Regions from separate parts of the Enterobacter sp. N5-15 genome, predicted to be linked through region 3. Evidence: predicted binding sites of a transcription regulator. Region 3 holds the regulator's gene; each other region holds the start of a gene.

Region 1 (10,554 bases), 1.6 Mb from region 3:
CTTTCCAGTTCGCAGCGCCGCTGCCAGGTGCTTTTGATGCTTTACCTGCCCGATGCTGCCGTCACCGCACAGAGCATAATTGCTGCCAACGGGGTTGACGACGCGATGGCACGGCAAGATATAGCCGAGACGCGCGATGAAATCCAGCGCTATCACCGGCTGGACATCGTCACGCACCACGACGGCAGCTACCGGATTGAAGGCACAGCCCTGAATCAGCGTTTATGCCTGCTGCACTGGCTGCGTCGGGCGCTGCGGCTTTGCCCGCAGTTTGTCTCGCACCAGTTTACCCCCGCATTAAAAACCGCGCTTAAACAACACGGCATTGCGCGGCCGCTTTACGACGATGCGAACCTGCGGGCGCTGATCGGCTTCTGCTCACGCAAGCTGCAGCGCCAGTTTGAATGCCGCGACGTCCAGTTTTTACAGCTCTATTTACAATACTGTCTTATTCAGCACCAGCTCGGGAATACGCCGCAGTTTTCTCACGTTCAGCGCAGCTGGACCCAGTCGAGAGGGGAGTATTTTACGGCCCAGGAGATCGTGCGTCACTGGAGACGGCGCGTCCCGCAGGGAGCGCACGGGGAAGAACAGCTGTTTCTGGCGCTGCTGTTTATGATGCTCCGCACGCCCGATCCGGTGCTCGATAAGCACCAGCAGGATCAGCGCTTGCGCCGCGCCATCGTGCGCATGGTCGCCCGTTTTCGCTCGCAGACCGGGATGAACTTCAGCGACGAACAGGGGCTGACCGATCAGCTGTATATCCATCTTGCTCAGGCGCTGGACCGCTCGCTGTTTGAGATCGGCATCGACACTAGCCTGCCGGAGGAGATCCATCGTCTCTATCCCCGGCTGTTACGCACCACGAAGGAAGCGCTGTTTGAGCTGGAGGCGGAATTTGGGCTGCGTTTTTCTGATGAAGAGATGAGCCTTGTCGCGGTGATTTTCGGTGCCTGGCTGATGCAGGAGACCGATCTGCACGAAAAACAGGTGATCCTGCTGACGGGAGACGATAAGGCCAGTGAGGATCTGATTGAACAGCAGCTTCGCGAGCTGACGCTGCTGCCGCTCAATATTCGCTATCTGACGCTGCAGGCTTTCCAGAAAGAGGGGGCACCGCGCGAGGCCGCGCTGGTTATCACCCCCTACCCTACCGTCCTGCCGCTGTTCTCGCCGCCGCTGATCCATGCCGTTGAGACATTGAACGCGCAGCAGCAAGAACATATTCGCGCCATGCTGGAATCATAGCGACGCGCGAGCGGCCACTTTAGGGCGAACAACGATGGCGGGTAAGGCGACCAGCGCCATCACCCAGAAGACGCCATGCCCCAGATGCTGGTAGAGGAACCCCGCAAAGACCGTCATGATGGCGATACTCCCCCCCATTGCAACCGCCGAATAAACGGCCTGCAGGCGAATAACGTCCCCGCCCTCGCGCGCAGCGATATAGCGCATCGCCGCCAGATGACACACGGTAAAGGTGCCGCAGTGAAGAATTTGCGCCACGATCAGCCACGGCAGTTCGGTCGTCCAGCCCATAATGCCCCAGCGCGCCACGCCGCACACGGCGGAAAGCAGCAGCAGGTCTCGCGCGCCAAAGCGACGGAACAGCTTCTTGCTCAGGGCGAAAATAATGACTTCGGCCACCACGCCCAGCGACCACAGATAGCCCACTGCGGAAGCAGAATATCCCGCCCCCTGCCAGTAGATGGCGCTGAACCCATAGTACGCCGCATGCGCCCCCTGAAGCAGACAGACACACGCCAGAAAACGCCAGCTTTGTGCTACCAGGCTCCGCCAGGCGGGCCAGCCTGCGCTCTCCTGATGTCGGCTTTCCCCATGCGGCATTATCGACGGCCGCAGCAGCATGCCCAGCAGCATTGAGGCAATACCGATACTCAGCAGGGCGAGAATGGCGCGGTAATCGTAAAGGCTGACCAGTTTACCCACCAGCGCGGAGCCAATCACAAAGGCAATAGAGCCCCACAGGCGCACGCGCCCATAGTCCATGGTGATCTGCTTTTGCCAGGTGTTCGCCAGGGCATCCGTCAGCGGTACCAGCGGGGAGAAGAACAGGTTAAAGCCGACCATCACCACCATCAGCCAGGCAAACTGGTGGCTGACCCAGAAGCAGGCAACAAAGACCAGCGTCAGCAGAGCAAGAATGCGCACAGCCTTGATCAGCAAGGAGGGATCGCTGACGCGCGGGGCAATCAGCAGGCTGCCGAGGAAACGCGCTACCAGCCCGGCCCCCAGCAGGACGCCGATGGTCTCGGGAGTCAGGCCGATACCCTTGAGCCAGACGCTCCAGAAGGGCAGAAAAATACCGTAGCTAAAGAAATAGGTGAAATAACTGAGCGCCAGCCAGCGCGTGGAATGCAAGACCATGAATCCCTCCCGAAATCGAGGCCATAGTCTGGCGAGAATATAAAAATTAAGCAAGTCGATAGCCTGCTATAAATTAACGGAAAATTAACATCTTGTGCAGTCGCCTGGCTTATGGCAGGGAATGAAAATATGTATTACGTTTAAATTACTCCACTTGCAGAGGTTTTTCTGCCATGAACTCACTACGTTATTTCGATTTCGGTCAGTCACGTCACCTGCTGCTGCTGATTGGCCGCATCGCGCTTGTCGTGCTGTTTATTATCTTTGGTTATCCAAAACTAACGGGCTTTAGCGGCACCGTACAATATATGACCTCGCTGGGTGCACCGATGCCCATGCTGGCGGCCATTATTGCGGTGGTGATGGAAGTGCCTGCCGCTATCCTGATCGTGCTGGGCTTTTTCACCCGCCCTCTCGCGGTACTGTTTGTATTCTATACCCTCGGAACGGCGGTGATTGGACACCACTACTGGGATATGACCGGTGATGCGGTCGTGCCGAATATGATTAACTTCTACAAGAATATCAGCATTGCTGGCGCCTTTATTTTGCTGGCCATTGTCGGACCGGGGGCCATTTCCCTCGACCGGCGTTAAGCCATAAAAAAAGGCCGCATGCGCGGCCTTTTTTATTTCTGCAAAGCAGATGAATTATGCGTATACCGGGAAGCGTGCGCAGATATCCAGAACTTTACCTTTGACGCGCTCGATTACCGCTTCGTCATTGATGTTGTCCAGAACGTCACACATCCAGCCGGCCAGCTCTTTTACTTCCGCTTCTTTAAAGCCGCGGCGAGTCACGGCCGGAGAACCGATACGGATACCGGAGGTCACGAACGGGCTCTTCGGATCGTTTGGCACGCTGTTTTTATTCACGGTGATGTTGGCGCGGCCCAGGGCAGCGTCAGCTTCTTTACCGGTCAGGTTCTTATCAACCAGATCCAGCAGGAACAGGTGGTTTTCGGTACCGCCGGATACCACTTTGTAGCCACGGTTCAGGAACACTTCCACCATCGCTTTGGCGTTCTTAGCAACCTGCTGCTGATAAACCTTGAACTCTGGCTCCATCGCTTCTTTCAGCGCTACCGCTTTAGCCGCGATAACGTGCATCAGCGGGCCGCCCTGCGCGCTTGGGAACACGGCGGAGTTCAGTTTTTTGTACAGCTCTTCGTCACCGCCTTTCGCCAGGATCAGGCCACCGCGCGGACCCGCCAGGGTTTTGTGGGTGGTGGTGGTCACAACGTGAGCGTGTGGAACCGGGTTCGGGTAAACGCCAGCGGCAATCAGGCCCGCAACGTGCGCCATGTCGACGAACAGGTAAGCACCGATGCTGTCCGCGATTTCACGCATTTTTGCCCAGTCAACGATACCGGAGTAAGCGGAGAAGCCACCGATGATCATCTTCGGTTTGTGCTCTTTAGCCTGCTTCGCCATGTCTTCGTAGTCAATTTTACCGGACTCATCAATACCGTAAGGGATGATGTTGTACAGTTTGCCGGAGAAGTTAACCGGGGAGCCGTGAGTCAGGTGGCCGCCCTGCGCCAGGTTCATACCCAGAACGGTATCGCCCGGCTGCAGCAGCGCGGTGTAGACCGCGAAGTTAGCCTGAGAGCCAGAGTGCGGCTGCACGTTCGCGTAGTCAGCGCCAAAGAGTTCTTTCGCACGGTCGATAGCCAGCTGCTCAACGATATCAACGTACTCGCAACCGCCGTAGTAGCGTTTGCCCGGGTAACCTTCAGCATATTTGTTAGTCAGCTGAGAACCCTGCGCCTGCATGACGCGCGGGCTGGTGTAGTTTTCGGAGGCGATCAGTTCGATGTGCTCTTCCTGACGTACTTTTTCCTGCTCCATAGCCTGCCACAGTTCGGCATCATAATCGGCAATGTTCATTTCACGCTTTAACATCCGCATCTCCTGACTCAGCTAACAAGTAAATTTTGGCCTGAAAAGGCAGTCCTGTTGGACGACGGGCAACAGTATAACTGATTAGTTCTGTGATAACAGGTCTTGACAAACGATTTTACGCAAACGTTTTCCTACGCGCCACGCAAGGGTTTGAGGAATAAAGCTCTCGTCATTTCCAGCGGATTTCTTTTCAGGTTTGTGATGCATATTTTTCATCTTGCAAAGAACCATTTACAACGCAGGGGTATTTTTTATAAGATGCATTTAAAATACATTATTAAAGTCACATCAGAAGGATGCGCTCATGCTCGACGCTCAAACCATCGCTACCGTTAAAGCCACCATTCCCCTGCTGGTGGAAACCGGCCCTAAACTCACCGCCCATTTCTACGATCGCATGTTCACGCACAACCCGGAGCTCAAAGAAATTTTCAACATGAGCAACCAGCGTAACGGCGATCAGCGCGAAGCGCTGTTCAACGCCATCGCGGCCTACGCCAGCAATATTGAAAACCTGGCTGCGCTGCTGCCCGCGGTGGAAAAAATCGCCCAGAAACACACCAGCTTCCAGATTCAACCCGAGCAGTACAACATTGTGGGTGGCCACCTGCTGGCGACGCTGGACGAGATGTTCAGCCCGGGTCAGGAGGTGCTGGACGCGTGGGGTAAAGCCTACGGCGTGCTGGCAAACGTGTTTATCAACCGTGAAGCACAGATCTACAGCGAAAACGCCAGCAAGAACGGCGGCTGGGAAGGCACGCGAGCCTTCCGCATCGTCGAGAAAACCCCGCGCAGCGCATTGATTACCAGCTTTGAATTTGAGCCGGTGGACGGACAGCCGGTTGCCGATTACCAGCCAGGCCAGTATCTGGGCGTGTGGCTGAAGCCTGAAGGCTTCCCGCATCAGGAGATCCGCCAGTATTCTCTTACCCGCAAGCCAAACGGCAAAGGCTACCGTATTGCCGTGAAGCGTGAGGACGGCGGTCAGGTCTCCAACTGGCTCCACAACGAAGCTAACGTGGGCGACGTGGTCCATCTGGCCGCGCCGGCGGGCGATTTCTTTATGGCCGTTGAAACGAATACCCCGGTTACGCTGATCTCTGCGGGCGTCGGCCAAACGCCAATGCTGGCGATGCTCGATACGCTGGCGAAAGCAAACCACGGCGCGCAGGTCAACTGGTTCCACGCTGCGGAAAACGGCGACGTGCACGCCTTTGCGGATGAAGTGAAAACGCTCGGGGCGTCCCTGCCGCGCTTCACCGCGCACGCCTGGTATCGCCTGCCGACGGATGCAGACCGCGCAGCCGCACTGTTTGACAGCGAAGGCCTGATGAATTTAAGCCAGATGGAAGGGGCGTTTAGCGCGCCGGACATGCAGTTCTACGTCTGCGGACCGGTGGCGTTCATGCAGTATGCCGCGAAGCAGCTGGTAGAGCTGGGTGTGAACAAAGACAATATTCATTACGAATGTTTCGGGCCGCATAAGGTGCTGTAATGAAAAAGCCCCTCGTTCGAGGGGCTTTTTTTCGCCGGGTGGCGGCTGCGCCTTACCCGGCCTACAAAACCGTTGGCATTGTTAAATCGCGGCGTCGTCTTCTTCGCCGGTACGGATACGGATCACGCGCGCCACGTCAAAGACGAAGATTTTACCGTCGCCGATTTTGCCCGTCTGCGCGGTGCGGATTATGGTATCCACGCAGGTATCGACGATATCGTCGCTGACCACGATTTCAATTTTTACTTTCGGCAGAAAGTCGACCATGTACTCTGCGCCACGGTAAAGCTCGGTGTGGCCCTTCTGACGACCAAAACCTTTCACTTCCGTCACGGTCATCCCGGTGATGCCGACTTCCGCCAGCGCTTCACGCACATCATCCAGTTTGAAAGGTTTAATAATCGCATCAATCTTTTTCATGGTGGGTCCTTAAACTCTTGCCTGTAAGCTGCCTCGTAATCGATTGCTCACAGTACCATACGGCATTACTCTTTAAAATCGTTTGCTTCCAGCTCGTGGCGCGACAGCAGCTTGTAGAACTCGGTGCGATTGCGTCCGGCCATGCGCGCCGCGTGGGTCACGTTGCCTTTGGTGATCTGCAATAGCTTGCGCAGATAGTTGAGCTCAAACTGATTCCGCGCTTCGGCAAACGTCGGCAGGGCCGTGTTTTCCCCCTCCAGCGCCTGCTCCACCAGCGCATCGCTGATCACCGGTGACGAGGTCAGCGCCACGCACTGCTCAATCACGTTCACCAGCTGACGCACGTTGCCCGGCCAGCCTGCGGCCATCAGCCGCTTCATCGCGTCGGTGGAAAACGCGCGGACGAACGGTTTATGGCGATCGGCCGCCTGGCGCAAAAGGTGGTTCGCCAGCAGCGGAATGTCTTCCGCCCGTTCCGCCAGCGCCGGGATCTTCAGGTTCACCACGTTCAGGCGGTAGTAGAGATCTTCGCGAAACTCGTTGCGGGCCATCACTTTTGGCAGATCGCGGTGGGTGGCGGAAATAATTCGCACATTAATATCAATGTCGCGGTTGCTGCCCAGCGGGCGAACTTTTCGCTCCTGCAGCACGCGCAGCAGTTTGACCTGCAGCGGCGCGGGCATGTCGCCAATCTCGTCCAGGAACAGCGTGCCACCTTCTGCTGCCTGGAACAGCCCTTCCCGGCTGCTCACCGCGCCGGTGAATGCGCCGCGGGCGTGACCAAACAGTTCAGATTCAAGCAGCTGTTCCGGAAGCGCGCCGCAGTTAATGGCGATAAAGGCGTTTTTACTGCGCGGGCTGGCGTTATGGATTGCCTGCGCCAGGATCTCTTTCCCGGTTCCGCTCTGGCCGTTGATGAGCACGCTGACGTCGGACTGCGCCACCATCCGGGCCTGTTCAAGCAGACGCAGCATAATGGGGCTGCGGGTGACGATGGACTCTCGCCATGCTTCATCCCCCGACGGGGCGGCATGTTCCAGCGCGCTGTCGATGGCCTTATAGAGCGCGTCTTTGTCCACCGGCTTGGTCAGGAAGCTGAATACCCCCTGCTGCGTCGCGGCAACCGCATCCGGGATCGACCCGTGCGCCGTCAGGATAATCACGGGCATACCCGGCTGCTGCTTCTGGATCTCCGCAAACAGCTGCAGGCCATCCATTTCGTCCATCCGCAGGTCGCTTATCACCAGATCGATTTTCTCGCGGCCGAGGATCTTCAGCCCCTCCAGCCCGCTTTCAGCGGTCACGACGCTGTAGCCTTCACTCACCAGACGCATGCCCAGCAGCTTTAGCAGCCCGGGATCGTCATCCACCAGTAACAGATGGGCAGGTTTACGGCTCGTCATGCTTCACATCCTCTTGTTTCGGCGTATCGCTATCCGGTGCCGCGGATGAACTCCCCGGCTGATATTTACGCGACGAAAGCTGCCTTTCGATATCGGTCAGATTCTCCAGCTTACGCGTCGTGGTATCCAGTTGCGTACGTAAATGTTGCTGCTGTTGACGCAGCGTATCAAGCTCGCTGTCGGTTGACTGTTGCAGCTTGCTGTAGCGGGAGCGCTCTTCAGACAGCTGAAGCTGTAATGTCTGCCCATCGCGCCAGAGCTGGTATACCGGGCGTACCTGTACCGGAAGATTGACCACAAACGTGTCCAGTCGGGTCACATTGACGCGGCGTTCAACGGGGGTGATTTTCGCATCTGCGAGTAAAATCCCACGCTTGAACGCGTCCTGCCAGGTGTCGTCATCCAGCATCGCCGCCTTCGAACGGGCGTCTACCGGCGCAAGACGCTGGGCGCAGTCTATTCCACGCAGCCAGAACAGCGGGTTGCTTTCAACGTCATGTCCTGACAGGTTCCAGATGTCTTCACAGCGGGTTGAGAGGAAATCTGCCAGTTGGTTATCGGGCCATTTATCTTCTTGTTTATCGCTAATGGCACTTTGTGGCGTATGGGAAACACACCCAGCCAGAAATAAACAGGGCAGGCTCAGGCGAAGCGTGTTGCAGGAAAACACCGCGCGTACGGCGCGGAAAAAGACGTGTGACATACTCACCAGACATAGATTCATTTTATTGATTTTTCCGGCTCAGGGGCAGTTCGATACGGAAGCAAACATCTGAACGTTCGTCCGCGGCAATGTTTAGCTCACCCTGCATGCGTCGTATGCAGTCCCGGGCGATGCTCAAGCCCAGCCCGCTTCCTTTAACCGCGCCTTTCCGCTGATGACTCCCCTGGAAAAAGGGTTCGAAGATCATGATTTTTTCGTCATCGGGGATCGGGGTGCCGGTGTTTGCGACGTCAATAAACACCCGTGAACCATTCGTATTACTTCGGATATAAATGTTACCGGATTCAGTACCATAGTGCACCGCATTGGAGTAAAGATTATCCAGAACGCTCATCAGCAGCATGGGCTCAGCCAGGCACGCAGGCGCATTCAGCTCGACGCCGGTATGCATCATTTTAGCTCTTGCTGGCAAGCTATGGGCGGAGATCACCATATCCACCAGCGGCTCAATCGCAACGTTTTCCAGTACGACCGCCCCGTCTGCCAGCTTGCGGTTGTAGTCCAGCAGTTGCTCAATTAGCTTTTGCAGATTACGGCTGCTGTTATCCAGGATCTCGACAATTTCTTTCTGTTCTGGCGTAAGGGGCCCGGCCACTTCGTCCGCCAGCAGCTCCGTTCCTTCACGCATGCTGGCCAGCGGCGTTTTAAGCTCATGAGAGATATGGCGCAGAAACTGATGGCGCTGAGATTCGAGCCACGCCAGGCGCTCGGACAGCCAGATAATGCGCTGGCCGACGGATCGCAGCTCGCGAGGGCCTTTAAAAGCGACCGTATCCCCGAGCGATTTTCCCTCTCCCAGGCGGTTGATCATACGCTGAATGCCCTTCACCGGGCCGATGATCATGCGGGTAAAGAGCAGTACCAGCCCAAGACTCACCAGGAAAAGCACCAGCGCCTGCCAGCCGAAGAACTGGCCGCGCTCGGCAATCTCCTGCTGGAGCTGCTGGCCGCGAGAGAAAATCACCGTGCGCGTTGACTGCACCATCTCGGTGTTGGCGCTGGCAAAAGCTTCAAGACGCGCGGCGGCGGCGGCATCCGGGCCGCTGTTGCTGCACTGCAGCTGCGCAAGATCGTTCAAATCCTGACGTAACGCCTGATAGAGCTTGTCGTCAGGCAAAACCCCCGCGTGAGCGTCCAGCATTTCGCTGTAGCGTTTACGCTGACTCTGATAAACCTTTTCCAGCGTCCGATCGTCAAGCACGCAATACTGACGATAGCTACGCTCCATCTCCAGCGCGGCGTTGGTCATCGCTTCACTGCGCCTGGCGTCGATGAGCGTCGTGCGGTTGGTCAAAGCCGCCTGCGCGCTCAGCGCGTTCAGACTTTGCCACGCCTGCCAGGCAAGGATCAGCAGCGGCAGCAGGATCAGCAGGAAGGCCATCATGACGAGCTGCCGCAGGGAACGGGGGAAAACGGGCCAGCGTTTCAACGCATTACTCTCTTAATGGGGGTTTACGCAGAGCGTAACTGAGTCTGCCCTTCAGATACAACAAAGCCGGGTAAAAACCCGGCTTTGTCATGGAATGAGGCGGTGCCTAACTCGACGTTTCGCCCTGGCCTGATAAAGCATCGCTATGATCAGTAGTTGGACGGCAGGCACCTTTTTGTGCGTCATTCGAAGTTTATGTAGCGCGTCCCGAAGGGGCTGACATAAGAAGGTGAATGAGCCACTGGTTAATATTATGCAACACCCGTGCCAGAATGCAAAACAAAATATTAACACATTGAAATATATGATTTTTACTCGTTTAACCGGTTAATTATCGGTTGAATGATTTCCAGGCTAAGTGTCGCTATTAAGCAACACCTTAACGGGAACCTTTACTGCCATATATAAATCAATGAGTTAAGTGTCTCCATTTAGAGACAGTCGCATACCCTCTTTGTCGCAGTTTTGCGACACGCATAAAAAAGCCCGGTGCGCTTACGCTTACCGGGCCTACAAGGGTTAGGGTGCTAAAACTTAACCCAGCTGCTTACGCGCGTTGCGGAAGATACGCATCCACGGGCTGTCCTCGCCCCAGCTTTCCGGGTGCCAGGAGTTGCTCACGGTACGGAACACGCGTTCCGGGTGCGGCATCATGATGGTCGCACGACCGCTTTCGCTGGTCACTGCCGTAATACCGTTGGCGGAGCCGTTCGGGTTAGCCGGGTAGGTTTCTGTCACCTTGCCGAAGTTATCGACAAAGCGCAGCGCCACCAGGCCTTTGCTCTCCAGCT
Region 2 (10,554 bases), 420 kb from region 3:
AAAACCGCGATGCGGTGCGCGCCTTCCAGCAGCAGCTGGCGGAGGTCGCGATTGCAGGATTTCAGCCGCAGTTTACAAAGTGGGTTGAGCTGTTAACCGATCCTGCCGTCACCGGGCAGGCGCGGGACGTGGTTCTTTCCGATGCCATGATGGGCTACCTGCAGTTCGTGGCGGGTATTCCGGTCAATGGCAGCCGTTGGCTCTACAGCGATAAGCCGTACAAGCTGGCGACGCCGGCGCTGTCGGTGATTAACCAATGGCAGTTAGCGCTGGATAACGGCGAACTGCCGCGCTTTATCGCCAGCCTCGCACCGGCGCATCCACAATATGCCACTCTGCACCAGTCGCTCCTCGCGCTGGTGGGGGACTCGCGTCCATGGCCGCAAATGCGCGGTACCGCGACGCTGCGTCCGGGGCAGTGGAGCAGCGATGTGCCCGCCCTGCGCGAGATCCTGGTGCGATCCGGTATTCTGGAAGGCGGGCCAAAGATTGCACTTCCGGGTGATGATCCACAAAGCGTCGCCGTCAGCCCGTCAGCTCCCGTGAAAGAGAAGAAAGCCGATGTCCTGAGCAGCAAACCTGCGGCTTACGATCGCGAGCTGGTTGCGGCCGTTAAGCAATTCCAGGCCGCTCAGGGGCTAGGGGCCGATGGCGTCATTGGCCAGACGACGCGCGACTGGCTGAACGTATCGCCTGCGCAGCGGGCAGGAGTGCTGGCGCTCAATATCCAGCGTTTGCGCTTGCTGCCGGGAACGCTCTCTACCGGGATTATGGTTAACATCCCGGCGTATTCCCTGGTCTATTATCAGGATGGTAGCGAAAAGCTGGCGTCGCGCGTGATTGTCGGGCGTCCGGATCGTAAAACACCGATGATGAGCAGTGCGCTGAATAACGTGGTGGTTAACCCGCCGTGGAACGTACCGCCGACCCTGGCGCGTAAAGACATTCTGCCGAAGGTCTGGAACGATCCGGGTTATCTGGAGCGTCATGGCTATACGGTGATGCGTGGATGGAACAGTAAAGAGGCCATCGATCCTTATATGGTCGACTGGTCGACGATCACAGCGTCGAATCTGCCGTTCCGTTTCCAGCAGGCTCCTGGGGCGCACAACTCTTTAGGGCGCTACAAATTCAATATGCCGAGTTCAGAAGCTATCTATCTGCACGATACGCCGAACCACAACCTGTTCCAGAAAGATACTCGCGCGCTGAGTTCTGGCTGCGTGCGCGTGAACAAAGCCTCGGAGCTGGCCAATATGCTGCTGCAGGATGCGGGCTGGAACGATACGCGCATCTCGGATGCCCTGAAACAGGGGGATACGCGTTATGTTAATATTCGCCACAATATTCCGGTCAATCTTTACTATCTGACGGCGTTTGTGGGCGAAGACGGGCGTACTCAGTATCGTACAGATATTTACAATTATGATCTCACCGCGCGATCCGGCGCACAAATTTTGCCAAAAGCGGAACAATTAATCAGGTAAATGAAGTAGTTCGGGAAAAATGATTGTCGTAAGTTATGGTGAATAGGGGGCTATATCGCTGCAAGCCGCATATTCACTGGGGTTGGGCGCCTTGACGTACCTGGTTTTGCCAGTTATGGTGCCCTTCGTGCGCTAAGCATATTACGATTTCTTTTACCTGTAGACCTGATTATCATGGACAAATTTGACGCTAATCGCCGCAAACTGCTGGCGTTAGGTGGCGTTGCGCTCGGCGCAGCGGCCATCCTGCCGACGCCAGCATTTGCCACCCTCTCGACACCTCGTCCGCGAGTTTTAACGCTCAACAATCTTCATACCGGTGAGTCGCTAAAAGCGGAGTTTTTCGATGGCAGAGGCTATATTCAGGATGAATTAGCAAGACTTAACCATTTTTTCCGTGATTTCCGCGCGAATAAAATAAAAGCCATCGATCCAGGACTGTTTGATCAGATTTTCCGCCTTCAGGGCCTGCTGGGCACCAGCAAGCCGGTTCAGCTCATCTCTGGCTATCGCTCGATTGATACCAACAATGAACTGCGCGCCCACAGCCGCGGGGTAGCGAAAAAAAGCTATCACACGAAGGGACAGGCAATGGATTTCCATATTGAAGGCGTTTCGTTAGCCAATATTCGCAAAGCCGCGTTATCTATGCGCGCAGGTGGTGTAGGATATTACCCCAGCAGCAACTTTGTGCATATTGATACCGGTCCGGTTCGGCACTGGTAATAACGAAACACAGGAGCAGTATGAACTATCGTATTATTCCGGTTACCGCGTTCTCCCAGAATTGTTCATTGATCTGGTGCGAACAGACTAAACTGGCCGCGCTTGTCGATCCCGGCGGTGACGCTGAGAAAATCAAGCAGGAAGTCGCAGCAAGCGGCGTCACGCTGATGCAGATTTTGCTCACGCATGGTCATCTTGACCATGTAGGTGCTGCCGCTGAACTGGCTGAACACTACGGTGTGCCGGTGATCGGCCCGGAAAAAGAAGATGAGTTCTGGCTGCAGGGGTTACCCGCCCAAAGCCGCATGTTTGGCCTTGATGAGTGTCAGCCCCTGACGCCCGATCGCTGGCTAAATGAGGGAGAGCGCGTTAACGTAGGGAATGTGACTTTACAGGTGTTGCATTGTCCTGGGCATACGCCAGGCCATATCGTCTTCTTTGATGGCCAGTCCCGTCTGCTGATTTCCGGCGATGTGATCTTCAAAGGTGGCGTAGGACGCAGCGATTTTCCGCGCGGCGACCACGGGCAGCTGATTCAGTCGATTAAACAAAAGTTATTGCCGCTGGGTGATGACGTTACGTTTATCCCTGGACACGGTCCGATGTCGACGCTGGGCTATGAACGGCTCCATAACCCGTTCCTTCAGGATGAAATGCCTGTCTGGTAACCAATAAAAAAAAGCCTGCATAACGCAGGCTTTTTTTATGGGCGCAAATTACAGTACGGCGACAATCGCTTCGCACAGTGGCGCCATGTTGTCAGGCGTCATGCCTGCAACGTTCACACGGCCAGACGCTACGGCGTACACGCCAAACTCTTCACGCAGACGCAGAACCTGCTCTTTGGTCAGGCCGCTGAACGAGAACATGCCGTTCTGTTTGATGATAAAGCTGAAGTCGCGGTCCGCGCCTTTTTCAGCCAGGGTGTTCACAAACAGCAGGCGCATGCGCTGAATGCGCTGGCGCATATCGTTCAGCTCTTGTTCCCAGATAGCGCGCAGCGCATCGTTGCTCAGGATGGTGGCAACAACAGACGCACCGTGTGCCGGTGGGTTAGAGTAGTTAGCGCGGATAACCGATTTCATCTGGCTGAACGCACGATCGACGGTCTCTTCGTTAGCTGCAACCAGCGTACAGGCACCTACGCGCTCATTGTACAGACCGAAGTTCTTGGAATAAGAGCTTGCGACAATCAGCTCCTGATGCACGGCTGCGAACGCGCGCAGGCCTTCGGCATCTTCTTCCAGACCACGGGCGAAGCCCTGGTAGGCAAAGTCAAACAGCGGCAGCCAGCCTTTTTCTACGGACAGCTTCGCCAGGTGCTCCCACTGCTCAAGCGTCGGGTCGATACCGGTTGGGTTGTGGCAGCAACCGTGGAACAGCACCACGTCACCTGCCTGCGCTTCGCTCAGGCTCGCCAGCAGGCCGTCAAAGTCGAGAGAGTGGTTTGCCGCGTCGTAGTAGGCATATTCTCGCACTTCCAGACCCGCAGAGTTAAACACGCTCTTGTGGTTCGGCCAGCTTGGGTTGCTTACCCATACGCGCTTAACAGAGGTGTTTTTCGCCAGGAAATCCGCCGCCACGCGCAGCGCACCGGTACCGCCTGGGGTCTGTGCTGTACGGGCACGTTTGCCACTCACAATTGCGCTGCCTTTACCGAACAGCAGCTCCTGGGTGCAGCGACCAAATTCAGGGATACCATCAATACCGAGGTAGTTTTTGGTGGTTTCGTTTTCCAGCAGATACTGCTCAGCTTTCTTAACGCTGGTCAGTACCGGAGTTTTGCCGGTTTCATCTTTATATACACCAATACCCAGGTTGATTTTGCCAGGGCGGTCGTCGGCACGAAACAGATCGGCCAGGCCCAGAATAGGGTCGGCAGGAGCGGCGGTAATGTTCTCAAACATGACGAAGTTCCATTGTGATTACAGAAGTGAAATCCGCTATCAGGTTAACGGTAGATTTACAAAATGCCAACCGTTTGCGACGAAAAGCGTGCGGCTTTTCAAAAGTCGCCATTATTTTCTGTCACGCATAAAAAAACAGGGCCGAAGCCCTGTTCATTAATCATATAACAAAGTGGTGTACTGATTAGAACTGGTAGGTTACGCCAACGGTAGCCTGGTTGTCAGAGCCAACCCAGCTGGTGGACGCATCTTTGTCGTCCAGCAGGTTGAAGCGGTAGTCACCGTACACGTTGAAGTTCTTGTTGAAGTAGTAAGTCGCACCAGTGGTGATGTATTTCGCCAGGTCACGGTCGCCGATGCCGTTCAGGTCTTTACCTTTGGACTGAACGTAGGAAACGGAAGGACGCAGACCGAAGTCGAACTGGTACTGTGCGATAACTTCGAAGTTCTGGGTCTTGTTAGCAACGTCGTACACAGTCTCTGTGCTATCGCCCAGGATGCTCATGTTGCGGGTTTCAGCGTAAACGGTCGCCAGGTAGATATTGTTCGCGTCATATTTCGCGCCAACTGCCCAGGACTCAGCTTTATCGCCTTTACCATCTGCTTTTTGATCCAGAGTACGGTTTGCAGTGCTGTATGCACCGATCAGACCGAACCCTTCGCCGAACTCGTAGCCCAGGGACAGACCAACGCCGTCACCGTTCGCTTTACGCAGATCGCTACGTTCGTTTTTACCCTGGTACTGAACGCCAAAGTTCAGACCATCAACCAGACCGAAGAAGTTGTTGTTACGGTAGGTCAGCAGGCCAGTAGAACGGCTGGTCATGTAGTTATCAACATAGCCGCCACCCCAGGTTTCGCCAGAGAAGGACGGAGCCATATCCGTGTAGGATTCTACGTCGTAAACGATACCGTAGTTACGACCGTAGTCCAGAGAACCTGCTTCAGAAACTTTGATACCCGCGAATGCCAGACGAGTTACGTTAGTCTGGTCGCCTTCGGCTGCACCAGCTTTCGCACGGTATTCCCACTGACCGTAACCGATCAGTTGATCATTGATCTGAGTTTCGCCTTTAAAGCCGATCTGGCCGTAAGAGGAGTCAGCGTTTTTATGTTCGCCAGAAGTGGTGAAGCCGTGTTCACCCACAACTTTACCGTAGAAGTCCAGTTTGTTGCCGTTCTTGTTATAGATTTCTGCAGCGTTAGCTGCACCGGCTACCAGCAGGGCAGGGATTACCACTGCCAGAATATTGCGCTTCATCATTATTTATTACCCTCATTGGTTTTTTTATGACACTCGCCACTGCCGTCAATAAATTCTGTCAATAAATATTTCCGGAACTATTGATGAGAGTTTGGTGTCTTTATGTATCTGACAGGCATCTTTCCATTCGGCGAAGCGTTTCGCTAGCCTGAAAGTGCTACAATTCTCGAGATTAAGTAACTAAAAGAAATTATGTGTAACTAAATATGTATTTTTGGGAACTTTGTGAACCACCTCAAACTTCAGACCAACCTGGCGAATTAAACGCCAAAACCTATCCTATATATATGAATTGCTTATGATTAATTAAGATAAAGGCGATTCGTATAAACAGACGTTAAACGACTCTGTTTTTCTTATGACCCCAAAAAGACTTCTGGATGGCTGTAAAAGTGGTTGAAATTTGTGCTATCGCTTGAGGAAGCAATAATCGCAATAAGAATGGGGTTTATTTTTTGTGGCTGGATATTTCGCGGAAACAAAACGTAACAGGTAGTGGTTGTGACGGGGTGAAGGTTGAAAGACGCTGACTTTGCGCTGACGAAAACTGACAATACAGAATAAAATAATGGCCAGCATAAGCTGGCCATTTTAGTCTTGTACCGATTAGAAGCTGGCGTTACGAGGAGTACGTGGGAAAGGAATCACGTCGCGTACGTTCTGAACACCGGTAACGTAGGCAATCAGACGCTCGAAGCCCAGACCAAAACCGGCGTGCGGTACGGTACCGTAACGACGCAGATCGCGGTACCAGCTGTAATCAGCTGGGTTGAGCCCCATCTCTTCCATACGCGCGTCCAGCACGTCAAGACGCTCTTCACGCTGAGAGCCACCGATGATTTCACCAATGCCCGGCGCCAGAACGTCCATCGCTGCCACGGTCTTACCGTCTTCGTTAAGGCGCATATAGAAGGCCTTAATGTCTTTCGGGTAGTTTTTAACGACAACCGGCGCTTTGAAATGCTTCTCGGCCAGATAGCGTTCGTGTTCAGACGCCAGGTCAACGCCCCAGTAAACCGGGTTCTCGAACGTCTCACCGCATTTCTCGAGGATCGCCACCGCGTCGGTATAGTCCACCTGCGCAAAGTCGGCGGACACGAAACGCTCCAGACGCGCCACAGCATCGCTGTCTACGCGTTCTGCGAAGAATTTCATGTCGTCAGGACGTTCTTCCAGAACCGCTTTGAACACATACTTCAGCATCGCTTCCGCCAGACCCGCAACATCGTCCAGGTCGGCGAAGGCCACTTCAGGCTCCAGCATCCAGAATTCCGCCAGGTGACGGCTGGTGTTGGAGTTTTCGGCACGGAAGGTTGGGCCAAAGGTGTAGATCTTAGACAGCGCACAGGCGTACGTTTCGCCGTTGAGCTGGCCGGATACCGTCAGGAAAGCTTCTTTACCAAAGAAGTCTTTGTCATAGTCCACTTTACCTTCAGGCGTGCGCGGCAGGTTTTCCATGTCCAGCGTCGAGACGCGGAACATCTCACCCGCACCTTCCGTATCGGACGCGGTGATCAGCGGGGTAGACACCCAGAAGTAGCCCTGCTCATCGAAGAAACGATGCAGCGCCTGCGCCAGCGTATGACGCACGCGCGCCACCGCACCAATCAGGTTGGTACGCGGACGCAGGTGGGCGACTTCACGCAGATATTCGATGCTGTGACGTTTTGCCGCCATCGGATAGGTATCCGGATCTTCAACCCAGCCGGTGACTTCAATCGCAGAGGCCTGAATTTCGAAGCTCTGGCCCTGGCCCGGTGATGCCACAACCATGCCGGTAACAATGACGGAGCAACCGGTTGTCAGGCGCAAAACGTCATCATTGTAATTGGGCAGAGAATTATTAATGACGGCCTGTACAGGATCAAAGCAGGAACCGTCATAGACGGCGAGGAAGGAGATGCCAGCTTTAGAATCTCGGCGGGTACGCACCCATCCGCGCACGGTGACTTCCTGGTCAACGGCGACACGGCCCTGGAGTACGTCGGCTACAGGCACAACGCTCATAATATTCTCTCTGTTAATAGTCGGAAAAAATAAACACTTGTCCACCCTTATGGGGGGATATCTATGTTACCTGCCATCTGCTATCAGACAAGTAAATTTCGCAGTCAAACGAGAAGAATTGAGAAATAAATAAGGAGAAGGGAGCCATGAAGGCTCCCGTAAGCGCTTAACTGGCTTTTTTGATCTGGGGAAGATCGAACGCTTTGCGCAATGCGCGGACAAACGCTTTGTCATGGCAGATGGTTTTACCCGGGCTGTCGGAGAGTTTTGCCACCGGCTTGCCGTTACATTCCACCAGTTTGATGACGATATTCAGAGGTTTTACCTGAGGAATATCGCAGGTCAGACGGGTACCAATTCCGAAGCTCAGGTTCACCCGGGTGTTGAAATGGCGATAGAGTTCGACCGCTTTCGCCAGGTCGAGATTATCGGAGAAGACCAGCACCTTGCTCATCGGATCGATGCCGAGTTTCTCGTAATGGGCAATGGCCTTCTCGCCCCATTCAACCGGATCCCCGGAGTCGTGGCGTAACCCCTGGTAACGTTCAGCGAACTCGGGACCAAAGTCGCGCAGGAAGGCATCCATCGTAATACAGTCGGTGAGGGCGATCCCGAGCTGATTCGGGTACTCCTCAAGCCATGCGGCCAGTGCCGCGCGCTGGCTGTTAGCCAGGTCGGGGCTGATCTGCTGATGCGCCTGGAACCACTCGTGCGCCTGGGTGCCCATCGGCGTCAGGCCGAGGCGGCGTGCCAGATCGTAGTTACTGGTGCCCACGAACCACGGCTCCTGCTGCAGACGTTTAACGATGGCTTCCTGAACGTCACGCGAGAAACGGCGACGGGTGCCAAAGTCCATCAGGCGGAAGCGGGACATGTCCAGCCCTTCGGTCAGCGTGGAGAAGGCAGCGAGTTTATTTTCCAGCGCGGCGACCGCCTGCTCGACGCCCGTTTCCGGCGAACGGTAGCGGTGAGCCAGTTCACTGATCACTGCCAGAAGCGGCACTTCCCACATGATCACTTCCCGCCACGGACCTTCAAGGCGAATATCAAGCTTGCCGTTATCGTTAAGCACGGTGACCTGCTCCGGCTTATAGCGGAAATCGCGCAGCCAGTTCAGGTAGTCGGCTTTGAAGAAAGGCAGGCCAGAAAGCCACTGATATTCCTCGTCCTGCAGCGTCAGATGCTGCATAGCATTGACCTGTTCACGAATGGCGTCTGCGTAGATACCAAGCAAGTCGTCGCCACGACAGCGGAATTCCGCCGCGACATGAACGTCATAGTAATGGTGGAAAACGGCTTGCTGCATATGCAGTTTATACGCGTCGGTATCCAGCAACGTATGCAGAACTGGAGAAGCGAATTGAGTCATAGGTGCGCAGTAGCATCCTCTCACAGGAGCGTTTAGTACAATAAACAACTCCGGAGTATACCTTGTTTAGTGATTTATTGAACCCCGATCACAACATAAGCGCGTTTTATGGTCGAGGGCATTTTGTGCCCCGTGTTATACAAATGTAGCAAAAAAAGGTTTTGACCCTGAAAAGATGAACATTCTGCATAGCGCGTTTTGCGCAACAGGAATATATTGAAACGTTACTCGACAAACGATGCATAAGGTTTTCTATGACACAACAGCCACAAGCCAAATACCGCCACGACTACCGTGCGCCGGATTACCTGATTAGCGAAATCGATCTGACTTTTGACCTGGATGCCACTAAAACCGTTGTCACTGCGGTGAGCCAGGTGACGCGCCACAGCGCAACTGCGGTGCCGCTGCGTCTGGATGGTGAAGACCTGACGCTGGTCTCCCTGCACATTAATGATGAAGCCTGGTCAGACTATAAAGAAGAAAACAACCAGCTGGTCATCGACAACCTGCCGGAACAGTTTACGCTGCGCATCGTGAATGAAATCAGCCCTGCCGCCAACACCGCGCTGGAAGGGCTTTACCAGTCAGGCGTGGCGCTGTGTACCCAGTGTGAAGCGGAAGGGTTCCGCCACATTACGTGGTATCTCGACCGTCCGGACGTCCTGGCGCGCTTCACCACCAAAATCATCGCCGATAAAACCCTGTATCCCTTCCTGCTCTCCAACGGTAACCGCGTAGGCGAAGGCGAGCTGGAGAATGGCCGTCACTGGGTGCAGTGGCAGGATCCCTTCCCGAAACCGTGCTACCTGTTTGCGCTGGTGGCGGGGGATTTCGACGTGCTGCGCGACACCTTCAAAACGCGCTCAGGCCGCGAAGTGGCGCTGGAGCTGTTTGTTGACCGCGGCAACCTTGACCGTGCGCCGTGGGCAATGACCTCCCTCATCAACTCCATGAAGTGGGACGAGGAGCGCTTCGGCCTCGAATATGACCTCGACATCTATATGATCGTCGCCGTCGATTTCTTCAACATGGGCGCAATGGAGAACAAAGGCCTTAACGTCTTTAACTCCAAATACGTGCTGGCGCGTACCGATACCGCAACGGACAAAGACTACCTCGATATCGAGCGCGTCATCGGCCACGAATATTTCCACAACTGGACCGGTAACCGCGTTACCTGCCGCGACTGGTTCCAGCTGAGCCTGAAAGAGGGCCTGACCGTCTTCCGCGATCAGGAGTTCAGCTCCGACCTGGGTTCACGCGCGGTGAACCGCATCAACAACGTGCGCACCATGCGTGGTCTGCAGTTTGCGGAAGATGCCAGCCCAATGGCGCACCCGATCCGCCCGGATAAAGTCATCGAGATGAACAACTTCTACACCCTGACGGTGTACGAGAAGGGCGCTGAAATTATCCGCATGATCCACACCCTGCTGGGTGAGGAGAACTTCCAGAAAGGGATGCAGCTGTACTTCGAGCGTCATGACGGCAGCGCGGCCACCTGCGACGATTTTGTGCAGGCGATGGAGGATGCCTCTAATGTCGATCTCTCTCACTTCCGCCGCTGGTACAGCCAGGCCGGTACGCCAGTTGTCACCGTCAAAGACGATTACAATCCGGAAACCGAGCAGTACACCCTGACCATCAGCCAGCGCACGCCGCCGACGGCGGAGCAGGAAGAGAAATATCCGCTGCATATTCCGTTCAGCATTGAGCTGTACGATAACGAAGGCAAAGTTATCCCGCTCCAGAAGGGCGGCCACCCGGTACACCACGTGCTGAACGTGACCC
Region 3 (10,554 bases):
TGTGGTCAGATTATTCTCTTGAAGTGGTCGATGCTGTTGCGCGTAACGGTAGCTTTAGCGGTGCGGCGCAGGAGCTGCACCGCGTCCCTTCGGCAATCAGCTATACGGTGCGTCAGCTGGAGGAGTGGCTGGCGGTTCCGCTGTTTGAACGGCGGCATCGTGATGTGGAATTAACGCCCGCAGGCGCATGGTTTTTGAAGGAAGGGCGTTCTGTTATCAAAAAAATGCAGATCACCCGCGAACAGTGTCAGCAGATCGCTAACGGCTGGCGGGGACATCTTTCCATCGCGGTGGATAACATCGTTAAGCCGGAACGCACCCGGCAGATGATCGTCGACTTCTATCGTCATTTTTCGGATGTCGAACTGCGGGTCTCGCAGGAGGTGTTCAACGGCGTCTGGGATGCGCTGGCTGACGGCAGGGCAGAGATGGCGATTGGGGCCACGCAGGCGATCCCGGTCGGGGGGCGTTACGCCTTTCGCGATATGGGGATGCTGAGCTGGAAGTGCGTGGTGGCAAGCGATCATCCGCTGGCGGCGATGGAAGGGCCGCTGAGCGATGATACGCTGCGCAACTGGCCGTCGCTGGTGCTGGAGGATACGTCCCGTTCATTGCCCAAGCGTATCACCTGGCTTCTGGACAACCAGCGGCGGGTGGTGGCCCCCGACTGGGAATCGTCGGCGACGTGCCTCAGCGCCGGACTGTGCGTCGCAATGGTGCCCGTTCATTTCGCGCGTCCGCGCATCGATACCGGAGAGTGGGTTGAGCTGACGCTGGAGAATCCGTTCCCGGATGCGGCCTGCTGCCTCACCTGGCAGCAAAATGATGTCTCGCCTGCGATGGCCTGGCTGCTGGATTATCTGGGAGATAGCGAAACGCTAAACCGGGAATGGTTACGGGAGCCAGCATAGCTGGCCCCGTAAAGCGATTAACGACGGTAGTCGCGGAACGGACCGTCCGCAACGGAACGGCGTTCGATAAGACGCGGGTGAACTTCAATGGACTGCGACTCTTCACGCTTGTTGACGATCCTGTCCATCAGCATATTGAAGGCCGTTTCGCCCAGCGAATCTTTCGGCTGGTGAATGGTGGTCAGCGCTGGCGTGAAGAAACGCGCGTTACGCACGTTGTCATACCCGATCACAGAAATATCCTGCGGGACTCGCAGGCCCAGCTCGTCGGCAGCACAGAGCGCGCCCATCGCCATGATGTCGCCCCCGCAGAAAACGGCGGTCGGACGGTGCGGCTGGGAGACAATCTGCTGCATCGCGCGGTAGCCCGATTCCGGCTCAAAGTCACCCTGCACAATCCAGTTTTCCGGCACGTTGATCAGCGCTTCTTCCATCGCTTTCATAAAACCGGCCAGACGGCCCGCGCCGGTGTTGCGCTCCAGCGGACCGGGGATCACGCCAATCTCGCGGTGACCGCGTTCGATCAGATAACGACCGGCCATATAGCCGCCTTCAAAGGCGTTATCGATAACGGAATCGGTGAAATCCGCGCGCGCTTCGCCCCAGTCCATGACCACCATGGGAATGTGGCGATACTCTTCCAGCATCGACAGCACGGATTCCGGGTACTCGGAACACATCACCAGCAGGCCATCAACGCGCTTTTGCGCCATCATCGACAGGTAGGCGCGCTGTTTTTCAATGCTGTTCCACGCGTTGCCCAGAATCAGGGTATAGCCTTTCTGGAAGCAGTTTTTTTCAACCGCTTCAATGATCTCGGCAAAATAGGCCGCTTCACTGCTGGTCGCCAGCAATCCAATAGACTTGGTGTGATTAACCTTGAGGCTACGCGCAACCGCGCTTGGCGAATAGTGCAGCTCTTTGATCGCTGCCCAGACGGCATTGCGCGTCTCTTCCGCCACGAAGCGGGTTTTGTTAATTACATGTGATACGGTTGTAGTGGAAACGTTTGCGCGTTTTGCTACGTCTTTAATTGTTGCCATTAAATGTCACTCCAGACCATATCCTAAACTCCTGAAAAACTTGAAGGTAAACGTTTGCCTTCTCTCACCCTTATCTCGCAATGTTGAATTGCGGCACGCCGGGAAAACGACACGGGACGTCAGGAGGGGGTCAATGGCCGGTACGCTAATAAATTTAGCGTGGAATTTTGTCCTATCTTGATGAAAAGGGGAAGAGGTAAAGTGGTTATCAGTATAAATCCAGGAAGATTTTTGACGTAATCTGTGCAAAAATGAGCAAGCTCACTTTTCGTGTGGGGATTAAAAGGAGAAAAATTGATGAGTTCCGATCTTAAGTTTTCGCTGTTCACCACCGTTGTTGTGCTGGCTCTGATTGTCGCGGCCGGTCTGACGGCTGCGCTGCACTGATTTACGCGGAGGGAGAGCCTTCTCCCTCCCGACTCCCCGGATTGTTACTTCTCTGGCAAAAATCTTTTGCCATTTTGTTAACTTCTCATTTTTTGTGATTGATGTCATGCTTTCCGCTTCTTTGTTCTGTGTCACCACATGACACGGCATCCGGAGTTGACGCATGAAAATCAATTTTCCCCTGCTGGCCCTGGCGATTGGCGCTTTTGGGATTGGCACCACTGAATTCTCCCCGATGGGGTTACTGCCCGTTATTGCCCGGGGCGTAGACGTCTCGATCCCTGCGGCTGGCATGTTAATCAGCGCCTACGCCATCGGCGTGATGGTAGGAGCGCCGCTGATGACGCTTCTACTTTCGCACCGCGCGCGCCGCAATGCGCTGATTTTCCTGATGGCGATTTTCACCCTGGGCAACGTGCTTTCGGCCATTGCGCCGGACTACACCACATTGATGCTCTCACGCATTCTGACCAGCCTTAACCACGGCGCGTTCTTTGGGCTGGGGTCGGTCGTTGCTGCCAGCGTGGTGCCAAAACATAAGCAGGCGAGCGCTGTGGCAACCATGTTTATGGGGCTAACGATTGCCAACATCGGCGGGGTGCCTGCGGCAACCTGGCTGGGGGAAGCGATCGGCTGGCGTATGTCTTTCCTGGCGACTGCCGGGCTGGGCGTGGTTGCGATGGTGGCGCTGTTCTTCTCCTTGCCGAAAGGCAGCGCGGGGGAACGTCCTGACGTGCGCAGAGAGCTGTCGGTGCTGATGCGCCCGCAGGTGCTCTCCGCGCTGCTCACCACCGTGCTGGGGGCAGGGGCGATGTTTACCCTCTACACCTATATTTCACCGGTCTTGCATGACATCACCCACGCAACGCCTCTCTTCGTGACCGCGATGCTGGTGCTGATTGGCGTAGGCTTCTCGATCGGTAACTATCTCGGTGGGAAATTTGCCGACCGTTCCGTGAGCGGGACGCTGAAGGGCTTCTTAACCCTGCTGATTGTCATCATGATTGCCATTCCGTGGCTGGCGCGTAATGAGTTTGGGGCCGCGATCGCGATGGTCGTCTGGGGAGCTGCCACTTTCGCCGTGGTGCCGCCGCTGCAGATGCGCGTGATGCGCGTCGCCCATGAAGCGCCGGGCCTCTCATCTTCGGTCAACATCGGTGCCTTCAACCTGGGTAATGCGCTCGGTGCGGCGGCCGGTGGGGCCGTGATTTCGGGGGGACTGGGGTACAGCTTTGTGCCGGTGATGGGGGCGATTATTGCCGCGCTCGGCCTGCTGCTGGTGATGATGTCGGGTCGTAAACAGCCTGAAGCAGCCTGCGCTGCGGAATAAACCAAAAACGCAGAAGGGCGAACCCTTCTGCGTGTCTCTTACGCGGCGAAGTTCTTCGCGACAAAGTCCCAGTTAACCAGTGCCCAGAAGTGCTCCAGGTAGTTCGGGCGCGCGTTGCGGTAATCAATGTAGTAAGCGTGTTCCCATACGTCTACGGTCATCAGCGGCTTAGCGCTGGTGGTCAGCGGGGTGCCCGCGTTAGAGGTGGAAACGATAGCCAGTTTGCCATCCGCCTCTTTAACCAGCCACGTCCAGCCAGAACCGAAGTTCTTGATGGCTGCATCGGTAAATTTCGCTTTGAAATCCGCGAAGCTGCCAAATGCGGCATTGATAGCGGTAGCCAGTTCACCGGCAGGTTCACCGCCGGCATTCGGCGCCAGGCAGTGCCAGTAGAAGGTGTGGTTCCACACCTGAGCCGCGTTGTTAAATACGCCACCCTCTGAGCTGCGGACGATCTCTTCCAGCGTTTTGCCTTCAAAATCGGTGCCCTTGATCAGATTGTTCAGGTTGGTGACGTACGTCTGGTGATGCTTGCCGTAATGGTATTCCAGGGTTTCCGCCGAAATGTGCGGTGCCAGGGCGTCTTTTGCATACGGTAGTGCAGGTAATTCGAACGACATTGCTTCTCTCCTTATTGTATTTTGCGTTGCCAATAACCACACAGACAACAAGGACAGGATAGCAAATTGAAAGGGTATGCAAAAGAGGAACTTACCCCGCCACGGATGTGGCAGGGCAGGGGTTAGCGAATGGTTTTCGGCGTCATCACGCGACGCGCGCCGACGTAGTGGCGTAGCCAGTAGTCTTCACTGAGAGAGGTGATCTGAATATCCTGGCCGCTACGCGGAGACTGGATGAATTTCCCGTTGCCGACATAGACGCCGACGTGGTCAGCCGTACCGCGACCCTGGGTGCGGAAGAACACCAGATCGCCGTTTTCCAGCTCACCGCGGTCAACCGGAGAGGCATCGCGCAGGTGGTACATCTCATTGGCGGTACGAGGAATGCGGAATTTGACCAGATCTTTATAGGCGTAATAGACGAGGCCGCTGCAGTCAAACCCGGTACGCGGCGAGCTGCCACCCCAGTGATAAGGTTTGCCAATCTGCCCCATCAGTTTGTTCATCGCGGTTTTTTGCGCTTTCTGTACACGCACTTTATGCACTTCCGCTATTTTCGTGACCTTCGTGCATTTCGCCTTGTGGCCTTTACGCGTGATGCATTTTTCAGTAACGAGGTTAGCGGCGGTTTGCGAAGCTTTACTTTTGGCGGAGTGGGCAGTGCGGGAAGGTTTTGTTTTCGTCTTGCTGGAAGCGGTCTGTTTCGTTTGAGCCGGTGTTTTTTTCTTGTCGTTCTTAGCGGTGGTTTTTTTCTTACGTTCTGTGGCTTTCACCAGATGGTTTTTTTGTACAGCAGAATGCCGCGCCTGCTGAGAGGCGTTTGCCACTGGCGTGAAAGTGAGTGAAGTAAACAGTAAAGCACAGAGCGTGATCGAGATTTTATTTATCCGCGCCACTGGGCAGTCCCCTGATTAATGCAGGTCATCAATAATACCCGCGTGTGATTTACAAAGCCCGTCGATTCTAATCTATAAAAACCCAGAAAGTTAATAGCATTTTTCAATCTACAATCGTGTTTCGTTAGCAAGTGCAAAAAAATTCATCGTTCTGTCGCACATTTGCCCACTCCCTAAGCAAAACCCTGACCGCCGCAGGGGTAAACACCATTTGCAATGCAACTTTTCGTGACTCGGGGTAGAATGTATAAACGTGACAAAAATGTTATTTTCCGATGCCAGTCTGACCCGCTACAATGTCAGACGAATGCCGTAACAGAAGTTAAAGGAAGCAAGACATGAGCACCACTATTGAAAAAATCCAGCGCCAGATCGCTGAAAACCCGATTCTGCTGTATATGAAAGGTTCTCCGAAGCTGCCAAGCTGCGGCTTCTCCGCACAAGCGGTTCAGGCGCTGTCAGCCTGTGGTGAGCGTTTTGCTTACGTTGATATCCTGCAGAACCCGGACATCCGCGCTGAGCTGCCAAAGTATGCTAACTGGCCGACTTTCCCACAGCTGTGGGTTGACGGTGAACTGGTTGGCGGCTGCGATATCCTGATTGAAATGTATCAGCGCGGCGAACTGCAGCAGCTGATCAAAGAGACGGCGGCGAAGTACAAAACTGAAGAGCCGGACGCAGAGTAATTTTCTGCGCAAATAAAAAAGCGACCCGCTATGTGGTCGCTTTTTTTTTGTCGGGTGGCGCTGCGCTTACCCGACCTACGATTGGCGCTCGGCCTCATCACCCATCGGCAGCGGCCAGCCGCCCAGACGCTTCCAGCGGTTGACGATCTCACAGAACAGCTCTGCGGTGCGCTCCGTGTCGTATAAAGCGGAATGTGCCTGCGTGCCGTCAAACTCAATCCCGGCCGTGATGCAGGCCTTTGATAACACCGTTTGCCCCAGGGCCAGGCCGCTCAGTGCGGCGGTATCGAAGGTCACAAAAGGATGGAAGGGGTTGCGTTTGAGCGCGGCGCGCTCGGCGGCGGCCATGGTAAAGCTATGATCGAAGGTGGCGTTATGGGCCACCATGATGGCGCGGCTGCAGTTACTCTCTTTCATGCCTTTACGCACCATTTTAAAAATGGCGTGCAGCGCATCATATTCACTCACTGCACCACGCAGCGGGTTATGCGGATCGATACCGTTGAACGCCAGCGCTTCCGGCTGTAAGTTTGCCCCTTCGAAAGGTTCAACGTGGAAATGCAGCGTGGTGTCCGGGATAAGCCAGCCCTGTTCATCCATCTTCAGCGTGATGGCGGCAATTTCGAGCAGCGCATCGGTTTTAGCGTTAAATCCGGCTGTTTCTACATCAATGACAACGGGATAAAAACCACGAAAACGGTCGCACAGACCGCTAAATTGAGCGTTATCGGACATCAGGGTCTCTTACAAGGGGAAAAAGCAGAGCGCATTATGGCAAATTTTGCAGGGTGATGCAGTAAAACAACGGGCGCATGTTGCGCCCTGAGGGATCAGTTGCCCAGACCGCGACCCGCGTCTTTGGCTTCAATCAGCTCGATTTTGTAACCGTCCGGATCTTCCACGAACGCAATCACGGTGGTGCCGCCTTTTACCGGGCCCGCTTCGCGCGTAACGTTACCGCCGTTGCTGCGAATGCGCTCACACGCTTCGGCCGCGTTGTCCACTTCCAGCGCGATGTGGCCGTAGGCAGTGCCCAGCTCATAGCTGTCTACGCCCCAGTTGTAGGTCAGCTCGATCACCGCTTCATCCGTTTCCGGGCCGTAACCCACGAACGCCAGCGAGTATTTGTATTCCGGGTTTTCGCTGGTGCGCAGCAGCTTCATGCCCAGTACGTTAGTGTAGAAATCAATGGAACGTTGCAGATCGCCAACGCGCAGCATGGTGTGAAGTAGGCGCATAATTTCCTCATTAACCAATGAAATAGACTGTCTTTTTGAACAGAAACGATGTTTTAGTATAGCGGCGAAGTATCGCCGCTATCAATGAACAACGGTGAGATTACAGAGAAGGGTAGTCGGTGTAGCCTTCCGCGCCGCCGCCGTAGAAGCTTTCCGGGCGCTGCGGGTTCAGGGCCGCTTTTTTCTGCAGGCGGGCAACCAGATCCGGGTTGGCGATGTAGTCGCGGCCAAACGCGACGGCATCAATCAGCCCTTTGCCGATCAGGTCTTCGGCTTTCTCCGGGGTATAAGCCCCCGCACCGATGATCACCCCGTGGAAACGCTCGCGCACTTTCTGGCGGAATGCGTCCGTGTAAGGTTTACCGCCAGCCCAGTCCGGCTCGGACATGTGCAGATAGGCGATACCGCGTTTAGCCAGCTCTTCAATCAGATACAGCGCGTCCGCTTCTTCGTTCGGACCGTTGTCGACGTTCTGGAAAGAACCGATTGGGGAGACGCGGATCCCGATACGGTCCGGACTCCACTCCTGGCATACGGCGTCAACCACTTCCAGCACCAGGCGAGCGCGGTTTTCGACGCTGCCGCCGTACTGGTCGGTGCGATGGTTAGACGACGGTGACAGGAACTGGTGCAGCAGGTAGCCATGGGCGGAGTGCAGCTCAATCAGGTCAAAACCGGCTTCACGGGCGTTCGCTACTGCCTGACGGAAGTCGTTCACGATACCCGGGATCTCGTCCAGCTCAAGCGCGCGCGGCATAGAGGTATCCACGCGGATCGCATTGCCGTTTTCATCACGCAGGGACGTACGGGTGTTTGCGCTCAGGGCCGAAGCGGAGACCGGTGCCTGGCCGCCAGGCTGAATGCTGCTGTGAGAGATACGACCGGTATGCCACAGCTGGACCGCAATGCGACCCTCTTCAGCGTGAACGCCCGCGGTGATTTTCTTCCATGCGGCGATCTGTTCCGGGCTGTGAAGACCCGGCGCACCCGCATAACCCTTAGCCTGAGCAGAAATCTGCGTGGCTTCGGTGATGATCAGGCCAGAGCTTGCGCGCTGACGGTAGTATTCACCCATCAGTGGGGTTGGGATGTCACCCGGCTCAATGCTGCGCAGACGGGTAAGCGGAGCCATAAACACGCGGTTTGGCGCAGTGACGGCACCCACTTTTAAGGGGGTAAATAATTTTTCAGCTGACATAAAGACTCCTGAGTAGACCAGTCGACTAGTAATAAGGTAAATAAAAACGCCTGCTATACGCCAGGCGCAGTAATACTGTTTTTCACATGTGCCAGCGCGCTTTCCAGCGGCACGGCACTGCGCGAAATTTTTGCCTGCAGGTTAGCCCCTAGCCAGAGCGCATATAACACCTGCGCCTGGGTTAGCGGCTCGCCTGAAAAGGCCAACGTTTTTTCATCGCGGCCTTTCTCCAGCGCCTGGGCCAGCAGGGCGATAACGCCGCGGGCACCTTTATCCATCGCCGTGCGCATATCTTCAGAAAGATCGCACACTTCTGCAGACAGCTTAACGGTCAGGCAACCGCTGATGATGCCCTGCTGACAGAACTGGTTCAGCGTTTCCTGATAGTAGTTCAGAACACGATCCCGGTAGTTGCCTTCACCCGACGCAAAGTGGGTCGCCAGACGCTGGTGGTAGCCAGCATAATGACGCTCCAGCATCGCCACGCCGAAGGCCTCTTTGGACCGAAAGTAGTGGTAAAACGACCCCTTCGGTACCTCAGCGGTTTTTAACAGCTCGCTCAACCCCATACCGGTGAACCCGCGATGCATGCAAAGTTGCTCGCCGGTCGCCAGTAAATGTTCGCGGGTATCGTGTTCAGTATTTCTGCTCATGGCCGCACTCTAATAGACCGTTCGGTCTAATGCAAGCGCGTTTACTGACGACATGCGCTCAGGATATCCAGCTGCTGTTGATAAACCGTTGATTTCACGTCCATCATACCCAGCACGGTCGAGAACAAATTGTCCTGAGAAACCGCATTTTTTGCTGCATGGTCACGCAAACACTGCTCGTTGACGCCAAAGTTTTTCGCGTAATCCGGCGACAGCCAGAACATAAACGGAATATGCGTTTGCTGCTCCGGTGCCAGCACGTACGGCGTACCGTGCAGATAAATACCGCTTTCACCCAGCGATTCACCGTGATCTGAAAGATAAATCAGGGCGGTGTTCATGCTCCCCTGGCGTGCTTTCAGCGCATCAATGGTTTTGCTGACCATGCTGTCGGTATAGAGGATGGTGTTGTCATAGGTATTCATCAGCGCCTGATGATCGCAATCCTGAATCTCATTGGTGTCGCAGGTTGGGGTGAATTTACGGAAGTTGTCCGGGTAACGGCGATAGTATGCCGGACCGTGGCTCCCCATCAGGTGGATAACCAGCACCGTGTCTTGCTTCACGCCATCCAGCACGTTGTCCAGACGGTAGAAATTCACGTCGTCAATACAGGATTTGTCTTTGCAGAACTGATCCAGATTCCACTGCGTCATGTCGGTATGAGGGATGCGATCGCAGGCACCTTTACAGCCGCCGTCGTTGTCGCGCCACAGCAGGTTGATACCCGCATGCTTGAGCACGTCGAGCAGTCCTTCGCGGTGGTGAGCCAGGTCGGCATCGTATTTGCTGCGCGTCATGCCGGAGAACATGCAGGGAACGGAGACCGCGGTTTCAGTCCCACACGAGGAGGCCTGCGGGAAGTTAATCACATCCTGCTTTTTCAGCTCCGGGTTGGTTTCGCGCCCGTAGCCGTTCAGGGAGTAGTTTGCCGCGCGCGAGGCTTCGCCAACGACAAGCACCAGAACGGTTTTCTTTTGTTGACCGGTAATCAGTGGCCCTTTATGGGCATCTTCACCAATGCGCACCAGCGTTTGATCGCCAGCAAACCAGCGCATTTTGCTGTACTTCACCACGGCGCTGACATAGTTCGCCGGGGTGACCATTTTGACGATGCTTTTGTTATTGCGGAACAGCGACGCGTAGTCTTTATAAAACAGCGCGGCGATCAGGATAATCACCAGCAGGGCGCCGAGCATCGCGGCAACCCGCGTCAGCAGGGCATACCACCATTTCCCGGTACGAATGCGGGTCAACGCCACCACCACGGAAGGCACGAGGCCGGCAATGACAATCCACAGGATCATCTGCGGGGTCACCAGAGCGGTCGCTTCCTGAGAGTTGGTTTCGAACACGTTCACAATCATGTTCTGATCGATCACCGCGCCATAGGTGTACATAAAGTAGGTAGCCGCAGCGCATCCGATCGTCAATACAATCAGCAGCGGCTTACGGAGATACGGGATAATAAGCAGGCTAAAAACAATCACCCAGCCGCAAAACAGCACCAGCGGTACGGACGCGGCAAAGAGGATGTCGTGCAGATGGGCAGGGGCGATAATGGCCCAGCTGCGCTGGATAAACAGCCCGTT

Evidence for each region. Region 3 encodes PurR, which represses purine synthesis genes. Its sites were predicted from a motif close to CANGCAAACGTTTGCNTG; they were not measured.
Region 1: the regulator PurR is predicted to act here: its motif matches at 4,409-4,426, upstream of glyA (serine hydroxymethyltransferase).
Region 2: the regulator PurR is predicted to act here: its motif matches at 4,184-4,201, upstream of AC2TE5_RS07485 (amino acid aminotransferase).

The regions. Positions count from the first base shown of each region.
Region 1 covers NZ_CM170150.1:3,584,612-3,595,165, forward strand. Annotated here, with positions in the region: gene csiE (stationary phase inducible protein CsiE) at 1-1,248, shown strand, start outside; gene AC2TE5_RS16905 (3-phenylpropionate MFS transporter) at 1,243-2,388, opposite strand; gene AC2TE5_RS16910 (DoxX family protein) at 2,562-2,984, shown strand; gene glyA (serine hydroxymethyltransferase) at 3,039-4,292, opposite strand; gene hmpA (NO-inducible flavohemoprotein) at 4,597-5,787, shown strand; gene glnB (nitrogen regulatory protein P-II) at 5,869-6,207, opposite strand; gene glrR (two-component system response regulator GlrR) at 6,273-7,610, opposite strand; gene qseG (two-component system QseEF-associated lipoprotein QseG) at 7,597-8,334, opposite strand; gene qseE (two component system sensor histidine kinase QseE/GlrK) at 8,336-9,763, opposite strand; gene purL (phosphoribosylformylglycinamidine synthase) at 10,298-10,554, opposite strand, start outside.
Region 2 covers NZ_CM170150.1:1,605,698-1,616,251, forward strand. Annotated here, with positions in the region: gene ldtD (L,D-transpeptidase) at 1-1,487, shown strand, start outside; gene mepK (peptidoglycan L,D-endopeptidase MepK) at 1,662-2,213, shown strand; gene AC2TE5_RS07480 (MBL fold metallo-hydrolase) at 2,234-2,881, shown strand; gene AC2TE5_RS07485 (amino acid aminotransferase) at 2,930-4,120, opposite strand; gene AC2TE5_RS07490 (porin) at 4,305-5,384, opposite strand; gene asnS (asparagine--tRNA ligase) at 5,991-7,391, opposite strand; gene pncB (nicotinate phosphoribosyltransferase) at 7,558-8,760, opposite strand; gene pepN (aminopeptidase N) at 9,015-10,554, shown strand, end outside.
Region 3 covers NZ_CM170150.1:2,023,052-2,033,605, forward strand. Annotated here, with positions in the region: gene punR (DNA-binding transcriptional activator PunR) at 1-911, shown strand, start outside; gene purR (HTH-type transcriptional repressor PurR) at 929-1,954, opposite strand; gene cydH (cytochrome bd-I oxidase subunit CydH) at 2,252-2,341, shown strand; gene AC2TE5_RS09655 (MFS transporter) at 2,505-3,671, shown strand; gene sodB (superoxide dismutase [Fe]) at 3,710-4,291, opposite strand; gene AC2TE5_RS09665 (C40 family peptidase) at 4,414-5,187, opposite strand; gene grxD (monothiol glutaredoxin 4) at 5,526-5,873, shown strand; gene rnt (ribonuclease T) at 5,949-6,608, opposite strand; gene gloA (lactoylglutathione lyase) at 6,704-7,111, opposite strand; gene nemA (alkene reductase) at 7,212-8,309, opposite strand; gene AC2TE5_RS09690 (TetR/AcrR family transcriptional regulator) at 8,363-8,962, opposite strand; gene eptA (phosphoethanolamine transferase EptA) at 9,004-10,554, opposite strand, start outside.